Hahella chejuensis KCTC 2396: one gene and its partner. The protein of the gene in region 1 interacts with the protein of each later gene in a pairwise test. Links are inferred from orthologs where the notes say so. Each region holds a gene or a part of one and is shown on either strand. Other genes may lie near its edges.

What was found.
Region 2: the proteins of ileS (region 1) and HCH_RS11180 interact in binary tests that used the Escherichia coli proteins (3 or more experiments, as listed by UniProt). The link is inferred for Hahella chejuensis KCTC 2396 from one-to-one orthologs.

What each region holds. Positions count from the first base shown.
Region 1 is NC_007645.1:6,066,510-6,071,000, forward strand. The notes cover bases 480-3,872. They hold ileS (isoleucine--tRNA ligase), read right to left. Parts: upstream 3,506-3,872; coding sequence 680-3,505; downstream 480-679. Other genes in these bases: lspA (signal peptidase II), read right to left, coding at 480-680; ribF (bifunctional riboflavin kinase/FAD synthetase), read right to left, coding at 3,687-3,872. Outside these bases: fkpB (FKBP-type peptidyl-prolyl cis-trans isomerase), read right to left, coding at 1-124; more of lspA, read right to left, coding at 141-479; more of ribF, read right to left, coding at 3,873-4,491. UniProt on the Escherichia coli protein: Catalyzes the attachment of isoleucine to tRNA(Ile). As IleRS can inadvertently accommodate and process structurally similar amino acids such as valine, to avoid such errors it has two additional distinct tRNA(Ile)-dependent editing activities.
Region 2 is NC_007645.1:2,524,341-2,527,727, reverse strand. What follows is about bases 1-2,839. They hold HCH_RS11180 (ABC transporter substrate-binding protein), read right to left. Parts: upstream 1,961-2,839; coding sequence 1,040-1,960; downstream 1-1,039. Other genes in these bases: HCH_RS11175 (LacI family DNA-binding transcriptional regulator), read left to right, coding at 2,259-2,839; HCH_RS11185 (sugar ABC transporter ATP-binding protein), read right to left, coding at 1-776. Also shown: more of HCH_RS11175, read left to right, coding at 2,840-3,266. UniProt on the Escherichia coli protein: Part of the ABC transporter complex RbsABC involved in ribose import. Binds ribose. Also serves as the primary chemoreceptor for chemotaxis.

The DNA of each region.
Region 1 (4,491 bases):
CGTCGCCGTACTCGAACTCACCCGGTTGGCCAGAAAAAGTTGAATCCACGACTTCGCCACTCCCCAAGCGCAGCTCAAAGTGCAGAGTGATAAGCGTTCCAGCGCCGACAAACATTTCAGTCATTGCATTATCTCGTTAATTACTTATCTTCCGTCGCACCGGAAGGATTACGGAATACATCAATCGCAATCATGAATGCGCCAATAGTAATAGTGGTATCCGCAAAGTTAAACGCGGGAAAGTTATATCCGCCATAGAAAAAGTGCAAAAAGTCAACGACATACCCTAACACAGCCCGATCGTACAGGTTGCCTAAAGCCCCCCCCAGAACCAAACTGAGCGCGCATGCCATCCAACGCTCCTCACGAGTTAAGCGAACCAGCCAAAGCACCAACACCACACTCACTACAGCAGCCAGAATAATAAAGAACCAGCGCTGCCACCCTGACGCATCCGCCAGAAAACTGAACGCCGCGCCAGTATTATGCAGCAGCGTGAAGCTGAAGAAGGGCGCGACAGGCACAGATTCACCCAGAACCATATTTGTACTCACGTACCACTTGGTTCCCAGATCAAGGACAATAACAGCCAAGGTCAACCACAACCAACGCAGCATGCCTGGATTCACTTTTTGCATTTCGCCTCCGCCTTGACTGACTTCACTGGCCCGCGCATCCATTAGGCATATTTCCTTTCTTCTCCTGAGCCATCGATATTTTCGATGCAGCGTCCACACAGATCCTCATGAGACCCGTGCGCGCCAACATCTTCGCGATGATGCCAGCAGCGGCCACATTTCTTGTGTTCAGAACTCCTGATGCCCACACGCAAACCTTCTGTTTCCGTAGCGACAGAGTTGGACTCAGACGCGTCCTCTACGCCAAAAACAGATGCTCCTGATGTAATGAACACAAAGCGTAACTCTTCACCTAATGCATTCAGGTCATGCTGCATCTCAGGAGTAGCAAACAGGGAGACTTCCGTTGTCAGTGAACCTTTCACCTTCCCCGCATTACGCGCTTCTTCGAGCGCTTTGTTGACGGATGTTCTGACCCGCAGCAGGCGGCTCCAATAATCGCGCCCCATCTCAGATCCTTCAGCCAGAGGCTGCAAACCTTCATAGAAAGTTTCAAGGAAGATACTTTCTGCGCGCTGGCCTGGAATATAAGACCAAATTTCCTCAGCAGTGAAACTCAGTATCGGCGCAATCCAACGCACCAGCGCCTCAATGACGTGATACTGTGCGGTTTGCGCTGAGCGGCAACCAAGGCTGTCCAGCTTCATGGTGTATTGACGGTCCTTGATGACGTCAAGATAGAAGCTGCCGAGCTCTACAGAACAGAAGTTATGCACTTTCTGATATACCTGAACGAAGTTGTACTGCTCGTAAGCCTTCTTCAGTTCTTCCTGCAGCAACCAGGCGCGGTCGACAATCCAGCGATCTAACGCCAACAGATCATCCATCGCCACCATGTCTTTAACCGGATCAAAATCGTTGATATTCGCCAGCAGGAAGCGAGAAGTATTACGAATTCGGCGATAAGAGTCCGCCGTACGCTCCAGGATATTCTTCGACAACACCATCTCGGCGCTGTAATCCGTCGCCGCAACCCACAGCCGTAGAATATCCGCGCCAAGTTTGTTCATGACTTCCTGGGGCTCAATGCCGTTCCCCAACGACTTGGACATCTTGTGCCCTTTTTCATCCACGGTGAATCCATGGGTGAGCACCTGCCGATATGGAGCCTTACCTTTGATCGCCACAGCCGTCTTCAAAGAAGATTGGAACCAGCCTCGATGCTGATCAGAGCCTTCCAGATACAGGTCCGCTGGGAACTGACCCAGCTCTTCCCGCTGCTCCAGAACCGCGCTATGCGTGACGCCTGAATCAAACCACACATCCAAAGTGTCCGTCACTTTCTCATAATTCTGCGCGTCAGCGCCCAACAGGTCTTCCGCATTGATATCCCACCATGCGTCAATACCTGTTTTCTCAACTTGTTTGGCGACTTCTTCCACCAATCGCGCGGTATCTGGATGCAGCTCCTGGGTTTCTTTATGGACAAAGAAAGCGATGGGAACACCCCATGTACGCTGGCGAGAGATACACCAATCCGGACTCTGCTCAATCATCGCCTCAATGCGGTTTTGTCCCCAGGACGGAACCCAACGCACCAGCTTGATTTCCGCCAACGCCTGATCACGCAAGCCTTGTTTATCCATACTGATAAACCATTGCGGCGTGGCGCGGTAAATCAGCGGCGTCTTGGTTCTCCAGCAATGCGCATAGCTGTGAGTGATTTTCCCGTGGCTTAATAAACGCCCGCGCTCTTTCAATACTTCAATAACATGATCATCAACTTTGTAAACATGCTCTCCCGCGAATAGCTCAACGTTATCCCGGTACACGCCGCGGTCGTCCAGCGGATTGATAGTTTCAATGCCGTATTTGTTGCATACAGCAAAGTCTTCCATACCATGGTCAGGGGCGGTATGAACAACGCCAGTACCTGCATCCAGAGTGACATGATCCCCCAACAACGCAGGAATGCTACGCTTATAGAACGGGTGAAGGAATGTCTTGCCCTCAAGGTCCTGTCCAGTGCAGCGCCCTACTACCTGATAGTCCTCCACACCGCAGCGAGCCATCACAGACTCAAGCATTTTTTCCGCTACGATCCAACGTTGCGGACGACCATCAACGCTGCACTGCGTCAGGGCGTAATCGATCTCCGCTCCCAGTGACACCGCCAGGGAAGCAGGCAAAGTCCAAGGAGTTGTCGTCCAGATAACGATGGAAACCGCCCCTTCGCCAGATGCGTCAGCGAACGCGCTCAGTAGGTCTTGCTCATTTTCGGCGGGATAGCTGACATCAATGGAGTTTGAGGTCTTATCTTTATATTCAACCTCTGCTTCCGCCAGGGCGGAGCCGCCAACGACACTCCAGTAGACCGGCTTGTAACCTTTCTGCAGGTGTCCGCTTGTCGCGATCTTGCCTAGCGCCCGGATGATGTCCGCTTCAGTTTTGAAATCAAGGGTCAGATAAGGTTTGAACCAGTCGCCAAAGACGCCCAAGCGAATAAAATCTTCTCGCTGTTTGGCCACCTGCTCCAAAGCATACTCACGACATTTCCGCCTGAACTCTTTATAGCCGACCTTGTCCCCAGCGCGACCGATCATCGTTTCGACTTTGTGCTCAATGGGCAGACCATGGCAATCCCAGCCAGGAACATAAGGCGCATCGTAGCCCGCTACAGTCTTCGACTTAACGATGATGTCCTTGAGTATCTTGTTAACCGCATGCCCCAAGTGAATATTGCCATTGGCGTATGGAGGGCCATCGTGCAGTATGAACTTTTCACGCCCCTTAAACTCTTCTCTAATCTTCTCGTAGAGCTCAATATCTCCCCAGCGCTTCAGCATATCCGGCTCGCGTTGAGGGAGATTGCCACGCATGGGGAAATCGGTCTGAGGAAGATTAAGGGTGTGCTTATAGTCGCTCATAATTTACCTAATATGCCAAAGTCAGGATTTTGCGCCTGCCATCCACTTACATTTACTGTTTTCACTTGAAAGCCATCTTGCGGCGGTCAATTCGCTTGCTGCGACCGCCAAACAGCAGAGCCCAATCATGCTTGATGAACGTAGATTAAAGCTCTTCGCCACACATCATGCAGATTTTTCTTCAGCCTGCGCCACTGACGCTATGCAGTGGCATAGATTGCAGTCGCCTCTTGGCGCCTTCAATATCTCTTTGTATCTGCGCCTGTAACTGCTCCAGCCCACTGAACTTGCGTTCATCACGCAGTTTTTCAAGAAATTGCACATTTATTCGCTGACCATATATATCGTCGGCATGCTCAAATAGGTGCACTTCCAAAGCAGGAGTCACTCCCAAACCATCAATGGTAGGACGAACGCCAATATTAGCTACGCCAAATCGCACGTGACCTGTAGCCAGCGTCGTCTTAACTAAGTAGACGCCAGACAGCACTGGTCTTTTACGCCCTAAAGATACATTGGCTGTCGGCGCGTTCAACTGTCGCCCCAGCTTACGTCCATGCACCACGCACCCTGTAATACTGTAGGGCCTTCCAAGCAGGTCTTCCGCTTGCGTAAATTCGCCTTGCGCCAGTGTGGCGCGAATTCGCGTACTGCTGACACGCTCACCCTCTACTTCTACAGTGGGCGTATTTTCAACACTAAAGCCAGAGACCAAGCCAGACTTTTCCAACAGCCGAAAGTCTCCAGAGCGATCGCAGCCAAAACGAAAATCATCGCCAACCACAAGGTGCTTAACATGAAGCCCCGTCACCAGAACGTCGTCAATGAATTGTTGAGCCGTCAGGCCGCGCAGTCGGCGATTAAACTGAAGACACAACAGATAATCCACATTTAGGGCGGCGATGGCATCCAGTTTCTCACGGAACCGCATCAAGCGCGGCGGAGCGTCCAACTTCTCAAAAAACTCACGCGGCTGCGGCTCAAAC
Region 2 (3,387 bases), 3.5 Mb from region 1 along the record:
ACGATATCGCCGTCATTCCGCAACGGCGTTTTTTCCGGAAAGCTATTGCTGATTTTGCGGCCCACCATCATTTCCAGCAGCTCGTCCACCGCCACCTCGCCGACCTCGCGATCGCCGATTTTCTCGCCGTCCCGCAAAACAGTGATGCGATCGCAAATCTCATAGATCTCTTCCATGTGATGAGAAATAAACACCATGCCTACGCCCTGCGCCTTGAGTTCCCGCATCACCCGAAACAGGTGCTCCGCCTCGTTGGGCGTCAGGGTGGCGGTAGGCTCGTCCAGCACCAGGATGCGCGCATCCAGCGACAGTGCTTTGGCGATTTCCACAAACTGTTGCTCCGCCACGCTCAGATGATCCACCGGCGCGTCCAGATCAATGTTCACATCAAGACGCTGACAGATTTTCTCCGCCTGAGCGCGCATGTCCTTTTTGCGCAGCATGCCCAGAGCATTGCGCAACTCACGGCCGAGAAAAATATTCTCCACTGCATTGAGATAAGGTATCAGGCTGAATTCCTGAAAAATAACACCCACGCCGGCGTCGGTGGCGTCGTGATAATGACGGAAATCCACTGGCGCGCCATCGATCAGAATGCGTCCGGCGTCCTGTTTATAAACGCCGCAGAGAATTTTCATCAGCGTGGATTTGCCCGCCCCGTTTTCGCCTAGCAAGGCGTGAATCTCCCCGGATTGCAGCTCAAAGCTGATATCGTTGAGCGCACGCACGCCGGGAAATCCTTTGCTGATATGTTCAAGGGAAAGAAGACTGTTCATGACTCTTACACCCGGTAATACGACCTAACTTCCATCCGCACCGCCCAGAACACCGCCGCACTGCGCTGGCGCGCACAGCGAAACCGTCTCCGGGCTTGCTTATTCCTGAGAACGCCGTGGCGATAGAAAGCTCGCCGCCCAGCGCTTATGCGAAGAAGAGCACGCGGCTCCGTTCACCCTGAGCCTGTCGAAGGGCCTTCCCCTTTGGTGGGAGAAAGGCCGGCGTCGACAGAGACTCATTCCAGTGAAACGCGGTTTAACCTCTACCAGGTAAAGTCAGCGGCTCCGGCTTTGTCGATCAGCTTCACGTCCACCGGCATGGTGGCGGGGATTTCAGAACCCCAGTGCTTGACCAGTGCGATGGCCAGTCCCAGACGAATCTGGTCGCGGGGGAATTGCGCCGAGGTGGCGATGAATTTGGAGTCAGGTTTCAGCATGGCTTTGATGGCTTCCGGGTGGCCATCCACGCTGACCAGCTTGACGTCCATACCGCTGGCTTCGATAGCGGTCAACGCGCCCAGAGCGCCAGTGTCGTTAACGCTGAACACGCCATCCAGACCAGGGTTGGCCTGCAGCATGTTCTCCGTCACGTTCATAGCGACGTCGCGCTCCTGTTTGCCGTTCTGCTTGCCGACCACTTTGATGTCGGGGAATTCCAGCATGGCGTCGCTGAATCCGCGCACCCGTTCGAGAATGGGCACGACAGGAATGCCGTCAAGAATGGCGACCTCGCCTTTGCCGCCCAACTGTTCGCCCAGGTATCTACCGGCCAGGTAACCGGCGGTGTAGTTCTTGGAGCCGACGAAGGAGTCGATGGGGCCTTCCGCTTCAGCGTCGATGGCGACAGTGATGACGCCCGCTTTCTTGGCGGACACCACGGCGGACTGCACGCCGACGGAGTCGGTGGGGTTAAGCAGCAGAATATCCACGCCTTTTTGCAGCATGTCTTCTACGTCATTGATTTGTTTGGAAACGTCGTGATGGGCGTCGGTGATATAGACTTCTGCGCCAATATCCTTGGCCGCCTCTTCCAGCGCATTCTTCATGGTGACGAAGTAAGCGTTGTTCAGCTCCTGAAAGGACATGCCGATTTTCAGCTGTTCAGCTCCGGCTGGCGAGGCCAGGCCCAAACTGCAAGCGATACCGGCGACTAGGGACTTAAGGGTTTTACTTATTTTCAACATGACTCAACCTTTAGTTATTTTTAGTGGTTCGAAGCGGCTTCTACGCCAAATGTTAACGTTAACATTTTCACGTCGAACAAACCCGTAGATGGGAGCCTGAGCCAGCCTCCGTCTACGGGAACGCTAACGTTGACATCTATATAGAATAAATATCAACTTTTGCAACAATCCCTCGCATTGAGAGAATGTTAACGTTAACATTAAGCTATCATAGCGAATTTTCCATTGCAACAAGCAAGTCGCGACACGCATTTCGGGATCGCTGCATCCCTTACCCACAAAGCGTTTGAGAGGCATCATGCCCAAAAAGAGTAAAGTAACGATTACTGATATCGCCCGTCGGGTGAACATGACCACCATCACCGTATCCAGAGCATTAACCAAGCCGGAGCTGGTGAAGAAAGAAACTCTGGACCGGATACTGGAAGTGGCGCGGGAGCTGAATTACGTCCCCAACGCTTTCGCCCGCAACCTTAAAGGCAGTAAAAGCCGGCTGATCGGCATCATCACCGCCAGCCTGGACAACCCGTTCTACAGCGAGATGATCAAGGCCATCTCCCGCGCCGCCAAAAAGCGTAATTATTCCATCATGCTGTTCGACACTGACGGTTCTCCCGAGCTGGAAAACAAAGCCATGGAAACCATGCTCAGTTATCAGGTGGACGGCATCATTCTGTCGGTGGTGTCCGACTATGATGAATACCACCCGCAATATCTGGAGCAGCTGATTCACGCCAATATCCCGGTGGTGCAAGTGGACCGTCGCCTGTCGGGAGCGCCCTTCCCCGGCGTGTATCTGGATAATCTCGCAAGCGGCTACAAAGGCGGCCGTTATGTACTGGAACAGGGCCATCGCCATATCCTGGCGCTGGCGGGCCCGGAGCAGTCCAATATCTCCAAACAGCGCCTCGAAGGGCTGAAACAAGCGCTTGCCGAATGCAAAGAACCAACCCGACTGGAAGTGCTCTACGGCGACTACACCATGCAACCGGCGTTTGAAAACGCCACCGCCTACTTCAAACAGCATAAGCAATCACCGGATGCAGTGTTCGGTCTTAACATTCTGATCACCCTGGGCGCGCTTAAAGCGCTGCGTAAACTGGGGAACAAGCGCCACAATCCCGCCGTGTTCAGCATCGATGAGGCGCCCTATGCGGACATTTTCGATTTCAATATTCCCTGCGTACATCACGACACTTATCAGATGGGCCATTCCGCCATCAACATGCTGCTGGATCGTATTGAAAACCCTGGTTTCGAAGGAAGCGATATTATTATTGAGGGTGATTTGCGGGCTTCGGTCTAAGCAAAGAATCATTCTCTACACCAACGCGTAGAGCCTGTGACCAAAGCAAAAAAGGGGACGTAATCGTCCCCAAAAGGGCTATCAACACCTAATGGTCAGTCGACGCGATAGGCGTAATAGG